DNA from 3 places in the Streptomyces vulcanius genome. Region 1 is predicted to be linked to each of the others. Evidence: riboswitches for the same ligand, from Rfam matches in the RefSeq annotation. Region 1 holds a riboswitch; each other region holds the start of a gene.

Region 1 (5,637 bases):
GCCCAGCTGCCGGACGCGCGCGTGCAGATCACCGGCGGTGCCGGCTACGACGACTCGGGCCTGCTGCGCCTCGCGACGGGGGAGTCCTTCACCACGCCCGTCTTCGCCGGTCTGTGGAGCGACGGCGGCTTCGGCGGCGCCAGCCGCACCTGGCACGCCTATCAGCGCGAGCACATCGTCCCGGACGCCGAGCGGGACCGGCCGGTGCTGTTCAACTCCTGGGAGGCCACCTTCTTCGACATCTCGGAGGAGCAGCAGACCACCCTGGCCCGGCGCGCCGCGGAGATCGGCGTGGAGCTGTTCGTCGTGGACGACGGCTGGTTCGGGGCCCGCACCAGCGACCGTGCCGGCCTCGGCGACTGGTGGCCCAACCCCGACCGCTTCCCGCACGGTCTGAAGCCCCTCGCCGACCGGGTCCACGCCCTCGGCATGCAGTTCGGCATCTGGGTCGAGCCCGAGATGGTCAACCCGGACAGCGACCTCTACCGGGCACACCCCGACTGGGTGCAGTTCCAACCGGGACGAAAGCGGACGGAGTTCCGCAACCAGCTCATGCTGAACCTCGCACGCGAGGACGTTCAGGAGTACCTCTGGGAGCGGCTCGACGGCCTCCTCTCCAGCGCGCCCGTCGACTACGTGAAGTGGGACTTCAACCGCTGCTTCACCGACGCCGGCTGGCCGGACGACGCCTACCCGCAGCGCCTCTGGGTCGACCATGTGCGGGCCCTGTACGGCCTGCTCGACCGGCTGCGGGCGGCCCACCCGGGTGTCGCCTTCGAGTCCTGCTCGGGCGGCGGCGGGCGCATCGACCTCGGCATCCTCGGCCGCACCGACCAGGTGTGGACCTCCGACAACACCGACCCGCTGGACCGGCTCGACATCCAGCACGGCTTCAGCCAGATCCACCCGGCCCGGGTCATGGCCGCCTGGGTCACCGACAGCCCCAACGTCCAGCTCAACGGCCGGGCCAGCTCGCTGCGGTTCCGTTTCGTCAGCGCCATGGCAGGGGTGCTCGGGGTCGGCGGCGACCTCACCGAGTGGAGCGAGGAGGAACTCGCCGAGGCCCGGCGGTGGGTGGAGCTCTACAAGGAGATCCGTCCGCTCGTGCAGCACGGCGACCTCCACCGGCTGCGGCCCCCGGCCGGCGGGCTGAGCGCCGTCCAGTACGTGCGCGGCGACGAGAGCGTCGTCCTCGCCTGGCTCCAGGCGCAGCGGTTCGGCGAGCCCGTCCCCGCGCTGCGACTGCGCGGACTCGACCCGACAGCGTCGTACGAATGCCGCGAAACGGGCGAAGTTCACCGAGGTGCGGTGCTGCTCCATCATGGTCTGCCGACCGGGCTGCGCGGTGACCTCGATGCGACGGTTATCCGGCTGCGCCGCATCTGAGGTTTCTGTCCGGAATGGATCCTTCGTTCCAACTCGCTCTGGAATAGGGGATCCTGGGGTATACCACGTGAGCAGCGTCATATTCGTGACCGTGCGCTGTCCGTCATGTTCACGTAATGCGGGTGCTTTCCAAGGGTGTTAGGCGGAAAACGCGCTCCTGATTAACGGAGCGTCACTGGGAATTCTCACAGCGGATCAAGAGAAAGGCCTCAACAGGGCAACCTCTGCTTGTTCCTGTGCGTCTTGGTCGCTTACGTTCCACATCAATCCGGACGGACGCCTAATCCTGCCGCCGTCCGGAATCCGCACACTCACCCGTACCCGGCAGGAGCGGGGGACCCACAGGTAGAACCGCCTGTTCCGGTCTCCGGAACAGGCTTGGGGTAAAGCCGCGCCTTGCCGCGGCCGGACATCTCCAGTCCGCACCCGACAGCTCACCTCGCAGGCGCCGGAGAGGAATTCGTCATGCCCGCGAAGGGTAAGCACCGCCGTCCGAAGAGCCAGCGTTTCACCCGCTCCATAGCCGTCGCCGGAACGGGTGGCGCCGCCCTGGCACTCCCGTTGATGGGGGCCACCGGCGCCCATGCGGCGACCACGGAATCCGTTTCGGCGTCCGTTTCCGCCGCTGTTTCCGCCTCCGTTCCGCAAAAGGCCGTGCAGTCCGTGCCGGTCGCGCGGAAGACGGCGACCGCCAGAACCTACACCGTGCGGGCGGGCGACTACCTCGCCAAGATCGCCGACCAGCAGCACGTCAGCGGTGGCTGGCAGAAGCTGTACGCGGACAACCGTGAGGCAGTCGGCGACAATCCCTCGCTGATCCACCCCGGCCTCAAGCTGTCGATCGGCGCGAAGGCCGCCGCGACCGACACGTCGTCGTCCTCCGGTTCGTCGTCCTCCGGTTCGTCTTCGTCCGGTTCGTCTTCGTCCGGTTCCGCGACGTCGAAGTCGTCCTCCTCCGAGGCCTCGAAGTCTTCCGAGGCCTCCGACTCGCAGGCGTCGTCGTCCTCCGGGGCGTCCACCCAGGAAGTTGCGAGTGGCACCGGCAGCTCCAGCGGCTACACGCTCCCCGTCGCCGGCGCCACCATCGGCACCGGGTACCGCGTGGCCGGCAGCATGTGGTCCAGCGGCTACCACACCGGCGTCGACTTCGTCGTCCCGACGGGCACCTCCCTCAAGGCGGTCGCCGCGGGCACGGTCGTCTCCGCGGGCTGGGGCGGCGCGTACGGCAACCAGGTCGTCATCAAGCTCGCCGACGGCTACTACGCCCAGTACGCCCACCTGTCCCAGCTCTCCGTCTCGGCCGGGCAGGCCGTGACCGAGGGCCAGCAGGTCGGGCTCTCCGGCGCGACCGGCAACGTGACCGGCCCGCACCTGCACTTCGAGATCCGCACCACGCCGGACTACGGCTCCGACGTGGACCCGGTCGCCTACCTCCGCTCCCACGGCGTCACCGTCGGCTGACCCCGCCGACCACCACCTGCCTGACACGCTGCCGAAGGCCGGACCCCGATCCCCGGGTCCGGCCTTCGGTGTGCCGTCTGCGTGGCACGGTGGCCCGGCGGGTAGGGGGTAAGCGCTTTCTGTCATGTGCATCCCGTGCTGCCAAGTGAAGGAGTCGCTCGCATGACCACCACCCGTCGGGCCTTCGGAGCCCTTTCCGCAGGTGCCGCCCTGGCCGCCCTCGCTCCCGCCGGGCCCGTGAGCGCCGCGCCCCGCCGCGGTCGGCTGATCGCCCGCGACGACTTCCGCCACGGGCTCGGACGGTGGGCCGTGGAGCTGGAGCAGGGCGGCACCGTCACGGCCTCGCACGGGGTCCTGGAGGTCGACGTGCCCGCCGGGGCGACGATCTGGTTCCGACGGCCGCTCGAAGGGCCGTACGTCCTCGAATACGTCGCCACGCCCGTGGCCGAGGGCGGTGCCAACGACCGGGTCTCCGACCTCAACAACTTCTGGAACGCCGTCGACGTCCGCTCCCCGGACGACCTCTTCGCCACCCCGCGCGGCGGCGCGCTCGCCGAGTACGACTACCTCACGACGTACTACGTCGGCTACGGCGCCAACAGCAACACCACGACCCGGCTGCGCCGTTACGTCGGGCAGGCGGGGGTACGGCCGCTCATCCACGACTACACCGAGCCGCTGCTCGTCGCGGGCGAGCCGAACCGGGTGCGGATCGTCTCCGACGGTTCGGCCGTGCGGTGGTGGAACAACGGGCGGCTCGTCTTCGACCACACCGACCCGGAGCCCTACACCCGGGGGCACTTCGCCTTCCGGACCACCTGGAGCCACTTCCGCATCCGCAGCTTCCGCGTGTGGTCGCTTATTCCCTGATTGGCCAACTCTTTAGGAGTGGCTTATCTCACCGCACGTCAACCCCTTATTACGGTCGCGTAGGTCACATTGGAAGGTGAATCATGAGCGGCTGTGGCAGACGATTCGAAGAATGACAGCAGATCAGTGATCGGGTCGTACGTGGCGGTGGGGGACAGCTTCACCGAGGGCGTCGGCGACCCCGGCCCCGACGGGGCATTCGTCGGCTGGGCCGACCGGTTCGCGGTACTCCTCGCCGACCGGCGGCCCGAGGGACATTTCGAGTACACCAACCTGGCCGTGCGCGGGAAACTGCTCGACCAGATCATGGAGGACCAGCTTCCGCGGGCCGTGGAACTCGCCCCGGACCTGGTGACCTTCTGCGCGGGCGGCAACGACATCCTCCGGCCCGGCACCGATCCGGACGAGGTCGCCGAGCGGTTCGAGCGGGCCGTCGTCGCGCTGACCGCCGTCGCCGGCACGGTCTTGGTGACGACCGGGTTCGACACGCGGCGCGTCCCGCTGCTCAAGCACCTGCGCGGCAAGATCGCCACCTACAACGGACATGTGCGGGCCGTCGCCGACCGGTACGGGTGCCCCGTGCTCGACCTGTGGTCCCTGAAGTCCGTGCAGGACCGGCGGGCCTGGGACGACGACCGGCTCCACCTCTCACCGGAGGGGCACACGCGCGTGGCCCTGCGGGCCGGACTGGCCCTCGGGGTGGAGGTGCCGGCCGACCCCGAACAGGCGTGGCCGCCGCTGCCGCCCAGGGGGACGCTCGAGGTGCGGCGGGACGATGTGCACTGGGCGCGGGAGTATCTCGTGCCGTGGATCGGGCGGCGGCTGCGGGGGGAGTCGTCCGGGGATCATGTGACCGCGAAGGGGGCGCTGTCCCCCGAGGACATCAGGATGCGGATCGCTTCCGTGGCGTGAGGGCGGGGGCGGGAGCGGTGGAGGCGGGGTGTTTCTCGCCCCGCCGCCCCTACCCGTTCCCATCCCCAGGGGCTCTGCCCCCTGGACCCCCTGTCGGCCCTGAACAGGCCTCGTCCTCAAGCGCCGGACGGGCTGGGTGGGACGCTGAGCTCGTGGGTCAACGCCTCGTCGACCCAGTCCTGGGCCCTCGCCCGCGACACCGCGCCGGCGTACGACGTCAGTTGTACGGCGAGGCCGTCCAGGAGGGCCGTCAGGCGTAGGGCTGTCGCGGCGGGGTCCGGGCAGGTGAACTCGCCTGCCGCCACGCCCTCGGCGATCACCTCGGCGAGGGCCGCCTTCCACTCGCGGTCGAGGTCGCGGGCGACCTCCCGCAGCGCCGGTTCGCGCAGGGAGACCGCCCAGCCCTCGATCCACAGGCGCCAGCCCTTGGCCTGGCCCGTGGGCGCGTACCAGCGCACGGCGGAGCGAAGGCGGCGCAGGGCCGTGGTCCGGCGTCCGAGCAGTTTGCGCAGATGGGCCAGGTCGTCCTCGGCGGCGTACGCGAAGGCCGCGGCGACCAGCTTCTCCTTGGTCGAGAAGTGGTAGAGGACCAGCGCGTTGCTCACCCCGAGCGACGCGGCCACGTCGGCGATCCTGACCGCCGCCACGCCCCGCGCCTCGATCTGCTCGATGGCGGCCCGCAGCAGTTCCTCCCGCCGCTCCGCCACGCTCAACCGGACCCTCGCCACGCCGTCACCCTACACAGGCGCCCTGTGACATGGGCCGATGCGCTCAGCGGTACTGGCCGAACCGTTCCGTGATCACCGGCAGCCGCTCCGCCGCGATCGCGTGCGCGGCGGCCCGTGGCGTCGTGCCGTCCGCCTCGGCTCGGGCCAGCACCCGTTCCACCAGGGCGCGCATGGAGCGGCGGGTGTGGGCGAACGCCTCGTCCGCGTCCGCGCCGACGTCGCCGAACAGCGTCCACCACCACCAGGCGTTCGTCCCGGAGTTCACGACGACGTCCGGCAG
Region 2 (5,637 bases), on a different contig from region 1:
CCGCCTACACGGCCGCAGGCTGGCTCACCCCGGCAGAGCCGTACGCGCTCGGCTCGATGCGGGCCCGGCGGCTGGCCCGCGACCACGCCCGACGGCACCTGGGCAGGCCGGCAGCGCGGGCGGTCGCCGAGTACGAGGCGTACGCGACCTCGCTCGCGTTCCTGCGGCACCGGGGGCGCGTCGGACGCGCCGACGCCGACTTCGTCGTACGGGAGCGGGAGCTGCTGAACGAGCTGTGGCGCCGCAAGGACGTGGCCCGGCCCGCGCTGGACCACGCGGCCCGGCTGACGGCTCCCCCGCCGATGCCGGTGCCCGTACAGATGCCCGTGCCCATGCCCGTGCCCATGCCCGTACAGCTGCCGACGCAGGGGTACGGGCATGGATACGGCAGCCCGCAGAGCTACGGGTATGGCATCCCCCAGGGCTACGGGTATGGGTACGGGTATCCGGCGGGGCCGCGTCCCGCACCCAACCCCTATCAGCCGTAGCCCAGGGCGGGCGTCAGGCCGACGCCTGGTTCAGCCGGGTGATCTCCTCGTCCGTCAGCTCCAGTTCCGCCACGCCCAGCAGGGCCGGCAGCTGGTCGACCGTACGGGCGGAGGCGATCGGCGCGGCGACCGTCGGCCGGGCGGCGAGCCAGGCGAGGGCGACCGTGGCGACCTCGGTGTCATGGGCGCCGGCGATCTCGTCGAGGGCGGTGAGGACACGTATGCCCCGCTCGGAGTCGAGGTGCTTCGCGGCGCCTGCCGCCCGGGCGCTGTCCACCGTCGTACCGGGCCGGTACTTGCCGGTGAGGAAGCCGGACGCGAGCGCGTAGTAGGGGACCGCGGCGAGCCCGGCCTGGGAGGCGAGGTCCTGGAGTTCGCCCTCGTAGGTGTCGCGGGAGACCAGGTTGTAGTGGGGCTGGAGGGCGACGTAGCGGGCGAGGCCCTCGCGGTCGGAGAACTCCAGGGAGGCCCGGAGGCGTTCGGGGGAGATGTTGGAGGCGGCGATGTGCCGCACCTTGCCGGCCCGGACCAGTTCGTCGAGCGCGCCGATGATCTCCTCGACGGGGATCTCGGGCCTGTCGAAGTGGGTGTAGTAGAGGTCGATGCGGTCGGTGTCCAGGCGGCGCAGGGAGGCGTCGGCGGCGGCCTTGATGTTGGCGGCGCTCAGGCCCTGGTAGTCGGGGTGCTGGCTGACCTTGGTGGCGATGACGAGGTCGTCGCGGTTGCCGCGCGCCTTGGCCCACTTGCCGATGATGGTCTCGGACTCGCCGCCGCTGTTGCCCGGCACCCAGGCCGAGTAGCCGTCGGCGGAGTCGAGGAAGTTGCCGCCTGCCGCCGCGTAGGCGTCCAGGACGGCGAAGGAGGCGGTCTCGTCGGCGGTCCAGCCGAAGACGTTGCCGCCGAGGGCGAGCGGGAAGACCTCCAGGTCGGAGGCACCGAGCTTACGAAGCGCAGTAGTCGTCATGCTCTGCATCAACAACGGCTTCCGAGCGGCCCATTCCGGTGCTCACGCGAAGAACACGTGAACACCGAGCAGAGGGATTCTCCGGAGGCTCAGGGGGTTGTCAGGGGGTTCTCAGGGGTTGAGGCCCTTGCTGCGCAGCCAGGACATCGGGTCGATGCCGGTGGAGCTGCCGCCCGGGTGGACCTCGAGGTGGAGGTGGGCTCCGGTCACGTTGCCGGTGGCGCCCACGCGGCCGATCACATCACCGGTGGCGACCTTCTGGCCGACACTGACGCTGATCGACGACTGGTGGCAGAACCAGAGTTCGGTGCCGTCGTCCAGAGTGAGGATGGTGCGGTAGCCGTAGGAGCCGGCCCAGCCCGCCTCGGTGATGGTGCCGCTGTGGACGGCCTTGATGAGCGTGCCCGTGGGCGCGGCGAAGTCGAGGCCGGTGTGGTACCCGGAGGACCAGAGCGAGCCGGCCTGGCCGAAGGTCCCGGTGATGGTGTACGAGGAGGTCGGCAGCGTGTACTGCTTGGCCAGCTGGACGAGCCTCGCGGCCTCGACCTTCGCCTCGGCGGCCTCCTTGGCCTTCTGCTTCGCCTCGGCGGCCGTGGCCTTGGCCTCCTTCTCGGCCTTGGCGACGGCGGCTGCCTGCGCCTTGGCCTGGGCCGCCTCGGCGGCCTGCTGGGCCTTGGCGGCGACCTGGGTCTGCTGCGACTCGGCCTGCGCCATGATCCGGCTGCGCAGCGCCTCACCGGCGTCGGCTGCGCCGCCCTGGGGGGTGTCGTCGGCCTCGGTGCCGAAGTTGGCGAGGGCGGGTGCGGTGTCCGGCGCGTCCTCGCCGGAGACGAGGGAGCCCACGGAGGGCAGGTCCGGCATGGAGATGGCGACCGGCGGCTTGCCGGTGTTGGCGCTGGCCATGCCGCCCGCGCTGAAGGCGGCTATGACACCGACGCCGAGGACGGTGGAACTGCGGGCGAATCCGCCGCCGCCGCGCTGCTTGGCGACCCGGTGCTTGCCACGGACCGGGGAAACGGATTCCGCGGTGGGATTCCATTCCTCCCAGGGGCCCTCGTCGGTGCGGTAGCTGCCGTAGCCGAAGGTCTCGGTCTCAGGAGAGCGCTGGCTCGGCACGAACGGGGCTTCTGGGGCAGGCCGGTTGGACGCCACGCGGGCGTACTCCTTTCCTTCCGTCGCCTACCGGGTTAGCTGACGGGTTCGGAGCGGGAAGGTCTCCTACGCGCGTAAACCGTTCGTCACTCTGCGAGTTCGAGTTGACGACGGTTGCCGCGCGATTCACCCCAAGTTGGTGGTTCCCCGGTTCCCTTACGGGATTCGGCAGGTGCACACGGAGCCGTCTCTTGTGACGGCTGGGACGACCGTGCTGCGTTATCGAACGTTAATAGACCTGGGGGCGCGTTTCCAAGCTCTTCCGCCTGTTCGCACAACATTTTTGGCCAGGACTTTCGGTCCATCAGCGGTGAAAAACGGGCGAGTTGGCTGGAATGTACAGCTGGCGCACAGTCAATGGAGAGGAAACACCGAGGGCCGGAACCCTTTCGGATTCCGGCCCTCGGCCTTCAGTAGCGGGGACAGGATTTGAACCTGCGACCTCTGGGTTATGAGCCCAGCGAGCTACCGAGCTGCTCCACCCCGCGTCGTTGACTCAACTCTATCACCCGGTCAGGTGCCGGTTGACCACTCGCGCCCGCTCCACGTATTCGGGGAGTACGACGACGTCGACGCCCTCGGCCGCGAGGAGACCGTTGCCGTCCGCGGCCGTCACGAAGGTGTCGGGTTCCTGCCAGGCGGTGACCACCCGGCGGACGCCCGCGTCGAGGATGAGACGGGCGCAGGGGGCCGGGCGGGAGGCGCGGCGGGCACAGGGCTCCAGGCTGCTGTAGACGGTGGCCGTGGCCAGCCGGGGGTCGGCGGGGTCGATCTTGGCGAGGGCGGCCTCCTCGGCGTGCACCACCGGGTCGCCGGCCTCGCGGGAGTGACCGCGGGCGAGTTCCGTGCCGTCGGCGGCCACGACCACCGCGCCGACGCTGAACGCGGTCTGCGAGGGCGGGCACTCGGCGGCGAGGTCGCAGGCGAGCGCGAGCCAGCGGCGGTCGGCGGCGGAGGGGAGCGGGCCGGTGCCGGGGGCGGTGGGCTCGTAGCGCATGAGGACGACGTCCTGGATCCGCCGGGTGTCGGTGAGGCGCAGGCGTCCGCCCTGGTAGGCCCCGGGGCCGAAGAGACGGGGGGCGTCCGGGTCGCCCACGAGGAGGGGGGCGAGGACGAGCTGGAGTTCGTCGGCGAGGCCCTGCTGGAGCAGCTGGGTGTGGACGGTGCCGCCGCCCTCGACCATGAGCCGGCGTACGCCCCGCTCGTCGTGGAGATGGGTGAGGATCCGGCGCCAGTCGAGCTCGGGGCCGAGCGGGACGACGTCGGCCGCGATCCCGAGCGCGCGGGCCCGCTCCGCGCCCTTCTCGGTCGTGTAGACGGTCTTCTCCCCGCCCGTGTGCCAGAAGTTCGCCGCCGGGTCGAGGTCGCCGGAGCCGCTGACGGTGACCTTGAGGGGGTATTCCGGCTTTCCGGCCGCCACGCGCGCGGCGCGGCGGTCGGCGGAGTTCACCAGCAGACGGGGGTTGTCGGCGCGGATGGTGCCGGCGCCGATGAGGATGGCGTCCACGGAGGCCCGTACCTCGTCGACGCGGTCGAAGTCGGCGGGGCTGGAGAGCAGCAGGCGCTCGGAGGTGGTGTCGTCCAGGTAGCCGTCGAGGGAGACCGCGGCGGACAGCAGGACGTACGGGTACGACATCGGCGCGGCTCTCCTGGAGGACGAGTGGGGGCTTGGATCGCGTGGGGCTTGGATCGCGTGGGGCTTGGTTCAAGTTTGAAACAAACTTACACTGGGTGCATGACGACCCGCTGGCTCACTCCCGAGGAGCAGCGCGCCTGGCGCGCGTACATCGCCGCGACCCTGCTCGTCGAGGACGCGATCGACCGGCAGCTCCAGCGGGAGGCCGGCATGCCCCATCTGTACTACTCCATTCTGGCGAACCTCTCCGACGCGCCCGAGCGGCGGATGCGGATGACCGATCTCGCGGAGTCGCTGAAGATCACCCGCAGCCGGCTGACCTACGCGGTGACCCGGCTGGAGAAGGACGGGCTGCTGGGGCGCGAGGACTGCCGCTGGGACAAGCGCGGCAGCGTCGCGGTCCTGACGGACGAGGGCATGGCGGTCCTGGAACGCCTGGCCCCCGGCCATGTCGAGACGGTCCGCGCCACGCTCCTCGACCGGCTCACCCCCGAGCAGGTGGGACAGCTGGAGGAGATCTTCACGCAGGTCGCGCACGGTTTCCAGGGGGATGCCGGGGAGGCGGCGCCGGAGGAGCTGCCATGGCGCAGGCGTTCGTCTCCCTGTTCCGGATCTTCGTGAGCGGATCTTCGTGAAGCGGGCCACAATCCCGTTGCTTCAAATTTAAAGCATGGGGTAGGGTCTCACCCGGCACACTGCTTCAAATCTGAAGCAGCTGCCCGTACCGACCGCACACGGACCGGGAGACCCGCATGCCCGACACCCCCGCCGCCACCCAGCGCGCCCGCGTCCGGGTACCGCTGCGCTTCCCCGACGGCTACTCCGTCGACGCCGAACTGGTCACCTTCCACGGCCTGGCCGACGGACAGGAGCACATCGCCGTCGTGCTGGGCAAGCCGGGGCCCGTCCCGCTGGTCCGGCTGCACTCCGAGTGCCTCACGGGTGACGTCTTCGGCTCCGCCCGCTGCGACTGCGGTCCCCAGCTGCGCGAGGCCGTCGAGCGGATAGCCGAGCGCGGCGGCGTCCTGCTCTACCTCCGCCAGGAGGGCCGGGGCATCGGCCTCTACAACAAGCTCGACGCGTACGCCCTCCAGGACCAGGGCCTGGACACCTACGAGGCGAACTCAGCCCTCGGGCTGCCCGAGGACGGCCGGGACTACACCGCCGCCGCCCAGATGCTGCGCGCCCTCGGCGTCACCGAGCTGGACCTGCTGTCCAACAACCCCGACAAGGCGGACCAGCTGCGGACCCTGGGCATCGACGTCCACGACCGCGTCCCGACGGGCGTCTTCACCACCCCGCACAACGTCCGCTACCTGCGCGCGAAGGTGCTGCAGACCCAGCACACGCTGCCGCTGGCGGAACTCAGCGTCGGCTGAACGGCCCGTGCAGGGCGG
Region 3 (5,637 bases), on a different contig from region 1:
TCGCCGCGCTCCTGGGCGGCTTCCTCACGCAGATGAAGGCGATGGGCCAGGGCACGGCCCGCTTCGTGCCCGCGATGCTGCACGGTGCGGCGACGATGCTCGTCACCGGCGTGATCCTGGTCGGCCTCAACCAGGCGGACGACCAGCACGTCAACAACATCAAGATCGGCGTGAAGCTGGCCCTGCTGATCGTGATCCTCGGCCTGGTCTATGTGAAACGGGACGACGAGAAGGTGGAGAAACCCCTGTTCGGCCTGGTCGGCCTGCTGACGGTGGCCAACATCTTCATCGCCGTCCTCTGGACGTAGATCTCGACGATCTCGTCACTCGCGACGCCTCGGCCACCGCGCCCGCCGCGACGGCCAGCCAGGCGGCCGCCGCGACCCACAGCAGCACCTGCCCCGGCCCCTTCAGCCCAGGGGCGTCGACGGCGGTGGCCACGGCCGTCAGCCCCGCGGCCGTCATCCCCATCGGGAACACCGTCGCCCACCGCCGTACGTCGTAGCGCGGGCGCGGCCATCGCACCTCGGCGAAGAGCAGCACGGCGTACCAGCACAGGTCGAGCACCAGCAGCGCCACGGTCACCGTGCGCAGGACGCCCCGGTCGTCGTCGTTCCACAGGTACAGGCTCCCGGTGTCGGCCGAGAGGAGCTTCGCGCCCGCGAGCGCCGAGACGGCGAGCGCGCCGCCCGCCACCCACTGGTCCCCGGCGCCCACGACGATCTGCCGCCAGTCGAACCGGATCAGCATCAGCCCGTAGAGCACCAGCCCCAGCCAGAACAGCACCAGCGCGGCGCGGGCCGGCCAGGCCACCGACTCGGCCTCGGCGAGGCTCGCCCCCAGCACCGCGAGGCTCTGTGTGGCCACGCAGCACAGGAACACGGCCCCGGGCATCCGCCGCTCCCAGTGCCGCATGACGGGCACCATCAGCACCGGCCACAGCACGGCCGCCAGGGCCAGCAGCACCGCCGCCAGGGTCTGCCACCCCAGGGCCGACGCGGCCGTCCCCAGCACGGCCGTAGCGGCCACCGCCGTGAGCGCCCCCGGCGTGCCCGCCTCGGCGCGCCACCGCGCGCGCTCCCGCACGAGCCGTACGACGAACTCCACGCCCAGCGCCACCCAGCCGACGCCGGCCAGCGCCAGCGTCACGCGCGACAGCACCTCGTAACCCGTGAGCCGCAGCCCGACGGACAGGACGCCGGTCGCCAGTACGGCGGCCCCGGCCACCGGCGGACGCCGCGCCCACCAGGCGCGCAGGGAGGAGGGGGAGCCGGACATGATGCCGATGCTAAGGAGCACGGCACGGCTTGCGGGAGGGCACGCGCGCGGGAGCGACGAAATACGCGCGGGCGCAGGACAGACGGGGGCGCCGTAGGCGCGTGCTCAGGCCGGTCGCACCACGCTGTGGATGCCCGACTCGCCGTCGTAGTAGATCGACTCCTCGCGGACGTAGGCGCCGGGCTTCGGCGCGTGGATCATCATCCCGTTGCCGATGTAGACGCCGACGTGGCTGACGTCGTCGTAGAAGAAGACCAGGTCGCCGGGGCGGGCGTCGGAGAGGGAGACGGTGGTGCCGGCGTTCACCTGGTCGTAGGTCGTGCGCGGCAGGGAGACGCCCGCGGCCTTCCAGGCGGCCTGGGTGAGGCCGGAGCAGTCGTAGGAGTCGGGCCCGGTGGCGCCCCAGACGTACGGCTTGCCGATCTGCGCGCGGGCGAAAGCGAGCGCCTTCTCGGCCTTGGTGCCGTACGAGGAGTCACTGGAGGACGACGAGGACGACGAGGACGTGGACGACGAGGAAGACGTGTCCGACGACGCGGCGGCGCTCTCCCGCTCCGCGGCAGCCTGCTGCTGCGCCAGTTCCGCCGCCTTGCGCGCGGCCTCCTCCTGCTTCTGCTTCTCGATCGCCGCGAGCCGCGCCTTCTCCTGGGCCGTCAGCTGCGACAGCAGCTCGCGCGCGTCGCTGAGCTTCTTCTGGACGGTCGCCTTGGCGGTCTTCAGCTCGCTCTGCGTGTCATTGAGCGACTCGAGGCTCGCGGTGGCCTCCTGGCGCTTTTTCATCGTCGCCGACTGCTCGGTGACGAAGTCGTCGACCGCGTCCTTCTGGCGTTCGGTCAGCCGGCCCATCAGCTGGGTCTGGTCGAAGTAGTCCTGCGGGGAGTCCGCGAGCACGAAGGTCGACGTGTCGGGAGCGGAGGCGCCGGTGCGGTACTGGGCGGCGGCGTAGGAACCCAGTTCCTCGCGCGCCTCGTTGAGCTTCTGAGTGCGCCGGGCGACGTCGTCGAGCAGGCCGTCGACCTGCTTGCGCTGTTTGGTCGTCTTCTCGCTGGCGGCGTTGTACTTCTCGGTCGCCGACTCCGCCTGGCGGTAGAAATCGTCGACCTTCTTCTCCACCTCCTCCAGGCTCGGGTTGCCGTCGTCGGCGGGCGCGGCGTTCGCCGACTGGGAGAGCAGGGCCACGGAGGTGAGGGCGGCGGTGGCGAGGGCGGGCGTGCGTATGCCCGCCACGCGCGTGCCCGGGAAACGCGGCTTGCGGTGCTGCGACGCCAAGACTGGCGACTCCTTCCATCGTCCGCCTACCGGGTTAGCTGTCGGGTTCGGGCGGATGGGCGCCCTACGGCCGTGTCCCGCAGGGGAGTCGGGCCGATTCACCCCAGAGTTTCGGTGGGTCCCCGGCTCCGGCCGCCGCTCAGGGGGCGCACCGGATTCGGCGGAGGCCGTGCGGCCCGGCGAGGTTCGCCGGTGGGGATCCGTGTGGCCTGCTCGGCACGGTAGCCAACTCGTGTGGCTCCTGTGAAGGTTGATGGGCGATATGCCCGATACATTTTCGTGACCTTGAGCGAAGCCCGCACGTGGGATCACCTGCTGTGATAGCGCCGTGCCGGAAGGTGAGGGCGGCGATGTCCGGGGGACGGCGACGCGTTGTCAGTGGGGCACCCTAGACTCGGAGAGCGATGAGCAGCCTCTTTGACGACAGCTTCCTGGCGAACCTCCAGGCCCCCGCCGGCCACGAGGAGGAACCCCCGCCGCCCGAGGGCGATCACACTCCGGAGCCGCTTCCGGACGATCTGTTCGGCGGGAAGTTCGACATGCCCCCGGACCGGGACGCCCGCGGCCGGGACACCCACGGCCAGGGTGCCCAGAACCAGGGCGCTCACCCCCGGGACGCCTACTACCGCGACGGCGCCCCGCGCCCGGTGATCGACGCGGCAGCGCTCCTGGAGGGGCTGAACGACAACCAGCGCGCGGCCGTCACGCACGCCGGCACCCCCCTGCTCATCGTCGCCGGGGCCGGCTCCGGCAAGACCCGTGTGCTCACCCACCGCATCGCCCACCTGCTCGCCGAGCGGAGCGTCCACCCGGGCCAGATCCTCGCGATCACCTTCACCAACAAGGCCGCGGGCGAGATGAAGGAGCGCGTCGAACAGCTCGTCGGCCCGCGCGCCAACGCGATGTGGGTGATGACCTTCCACAGCTCGTGCGTACGCATCCTGCGGCGCGAGTCGAAGAAACTCGGCTTCACCTCCTCCTTCTCGATCTACGACGCCGCCGACTCCAAGCGCCTGATGGCCCTGGTCTGCCGCGACCTGGACCTCGACCCCAAGCGCTTCCCGCCCAAGTCCTTCAGCGCCAAGATCAGCAACCTGAAGAACGAGCTGATCGACGAGGAGGACTTCGCCGCCCAGGCCACCGACGGCTTCGAGAAGACCCTCGCCCAGGCCTACGCCATGTACCAGTCGCGTCTTCGCGAGGCAAACGCGCTCGACTTCGACGACCTGATCATGACGACGGTCAACCTGCTGCGCGCCTTCCCGGACGTCGCCGAGCACTACCGCCGCCGCTTCCGGCACGTCCTGGTCGACGAGTACCAGGACACCAACCACGCCCAGTACGCCCTCGTGCGCGAGCTGGTCGGCACCGCCGAGCACCCGGTGGACGTACCGCCCAGCGAGTCCGACCTCCAGCCCGCCGAGCTCTGCGTCGTCGGTGACGCCGACCAGTCGATCTACGCCTTCCGGGGCGCGACGATCCGCAACATCCTCCAGTTCGAGGAGGACTACCCGGACGCGACGACGATCCTGCTCGAGCAGAACTACCGCTCCACGCAGACGATCCTCACCGCCGCCAACGCGGTCATCGAGCGCAACGAGTCCCGCCGCCCCAAGAACCTGTGGACCAACGCGGGCGCGGGCGCGCGCATCACCGGCTACGTCGCCGACACCGAGCACGACGAGGCGCAGTTCGTCGCCGAGGAGATAGACCGTCTGACGGACGCGGGCGACGCGAAGGCGGGTGATGTCGCCGTCTTCTACCGCACCAACGCCCAGTCCCGTGTCTTCGAAGAGATCTTCATCCGTGTCGGCCTGCCCTACAAGGTCGTCGGCGGCGTCCGCTTCTACGAGCGCAAGGAGGTCCGGGACGTCCTGGCCTACCTCCGTGTCCTCGCCAACCCGGAGGACTCGGTCCCGCTGCGCCGCATCCTCAACGTGCCCAAGCGAGGTATCGGCGAGCGCGCCGAGGCGATGATCGACGCCCTCTCCCAGCGGGAGAAGATCAGCTTCCCGCAGGCGCTGAAGCGCGTCGACGAGGCATACGGCATGGCCGCGCGGTCGACGAACGCCGTGAAGCGGTTCAATGTGCTGATGGAGGAACTCCGCACGATCGTCGAGTCCGGCGCCGGACCGGCCACCGTCCTGGAGGCCGTGCTCGAACGCACCGGCTACCTCGCCGAGTTGCAGGCCTCCACCGACCCGCAGGACGAGACCCGGATCGAGAACCTCCAGGAACTCGCCGCCGTGGCCCTGGAGTTCGAGCAGGAGACCGGGGAGGGCGAGACACCGGCAGGGCTCGCCGCGTTCCTGGAGCGGGTCGCGCTCGTCGCCGACTCCGACCAGATCCCCGACGACGACGAAGGCGCCGGCGTCATCACCCTGATGACCCTGCACACCGCCAAGGGCCTGGAGTTCCCGGTGGTCTTCCTCACCGGCATGGAGGACGGCGTCTTCCCGCACATGCGCGCCCTCGGCCAGGCCAAGGAGCTGGAGGAGGAGCGCCGCCTGGCCTACGTCGGCATCACACGCGCGCGTGAGCGGCTCTACCTCACCCGGTCCGCGATGCGCAGCGCGTGGGGGCAGCCGTCGTACAACCCGCCCTCGCGGTTCCTGGAGGAGATTCCGGCCACGCATGTGGACTGGAAGCGGACGGGGGCCACCGCGCCCGTGTCCTCCGGCCCGGTCTCCGGGGTCACCGCCTCGCTGGCTTCGTCCCGCTCACGCTCCTCGGCCGCCGGCGCCTCCGGCTTCGCCACACGCCGGGGCGCGGCGGAGAAGCCGGTGGTCGCGCTGGCCGTCGGCGACCGTGTCACCCACGACCAGTTCGGGCTCGGCACGGTCGTCGGAGTGAAGGGCACGGGCGGGAACGCGGAGGCGACCGTCGACTTCGGCGACGCCAAGCCGAAGCGGCTGCTGCTGCGGTACGCGCCGGTGGAGAAGCTCTAGACACAAGTGGGGCCCCGCTGCGACAGCGGGGGCCGGCTGCCGGGGTTACGTCGGGTCGAGGCCGTGGCTGCGCAGCCACGGCAGCGGGTCTATCGCCGAGCCCCCGGCCGGCCGGACCTCGAAGTGCAGGTGCGGACCGGTG

Evidence for each region. A riboswitch is a leader RNA that binds a small molecule or an ion and turns the genes downstream of it on or off. The one in region 1 is predicted to bind cyclic di-AMP.
Region 2: it holds a riboswitch for cyclic di-AMP, as region 1 does, so the genes downstream of both, ACFPIH_RS40810 (M23 family metallopeptidase) here and ACFPIH_RS50165 (peptidoglycan DD-metalloendopeptidase family protein) in region 1, are expected to answer to the same signal.
Region 3: it holds a riboswitch for cyclic di-AMP, as region 1 does, so the genes downstream of both, ACFPIH_RS27180 (C40 family peptidase) here and ACFPIH_RS50165 (peptidoglycan DD-metalloendopeptidase family protein) in region 1, are expected to answer to the same signal.

The regions. Positions count from the first base shown of each region.
Region 1 is NZ_JBHSFK010000056.1:65,261-70,897, forward strand. It holds gene ACFPIH_RS50160 (alpha-galactosidase) at 1-1,386, shown strand, start outside; cyclic di-AMP (ydaO/yuaA leader) riboswitch at 1,689-1,847, shown strand; gene ACFPIH_RS50165 (peptidoglycan DD-metalloendopeptidase family protein) at 1,852-2,847, shown strand; gene ACFPIH_RS50170 (DUF6250 domain-containing protein) at 3,010-3,717, shown strand; gene ACFPIH_RS50175 (SGNH/GDSL hydrolase family protein) at 3,844-4,629, shown strand; gene ACFPIH_RS50180 (TetR/AcrR family transcriptional regulator) at 4,746-5,357, opposite strand; gene ACFPIH_RS50185 (Glu/Leu/Phe/Val dehydrogenase dimerization domain-containing protein) at 5,401-5,637, opposite strand, start outside.
Region 2 is NZ_JBHSFK010000036.1:97,858-103,494, reverse strand. It holds gene ACFPIH_RS40820 (PrsW family intramembrane metalloprotease) at 1-488, shown strand, start outside; gene ACFPIH_RS40815 (aldo/keto reductase) at 502-1,452, opposite strand; gene ACFPIH_RS40810 (M23 family metallopeptidase) at 1,564-2,604, opposite strand; cyclic di-AMP (ydaO/yuaA leader) riboswitch at 2,614-2,785, opposite strand; tRNA gene ACFPIH_RS40805 (tRNA-Met) at 3,019-3,092, opposite strand; gene ACFPIH_RS40800 (dihydrofolate reductase family protein) at 3,110-4,240, opposite strand; gene ACFPIH_RS40795 (MarR family winged helix-turn-helix transcriptional regulator) at 4,340-4,861, shown strand; gene ACFPIH_RS40790 (GTP cyclohydrolase II) at 4,993-5,619, shown strand; gene ACFPIH_RS40785 (NUDIX domain-containing protein) at 5,606-5,637, opposite strand, start outside.
Region 3 is NZ_JBHSFK010000018.1:196,390-202,026, forward strand. It holds gene ACFPIH_RS27170 (hypothetical protein) at 1-308, shown strand, start outside; gene ACFPIH_RS27175 (tellurite resistance/C4-dicarboxylate transporter family protein) at 286-1,278, opposite strand; gene ACFPIH_RS27180 (C40 family peptidase) at 1,384-2,547, opposite strand; cyclic di-AMP (ydaO/yuaA leader) riboswitch at 2,556-2,720, opposite strand; gene pcrA (DNA helicase PcrA) at 2,952-5,495, shown strand; gene ACFPIH_RS27190 (M23 family metallopeptidase) at 5,541-5,637, opposite strand, start outside.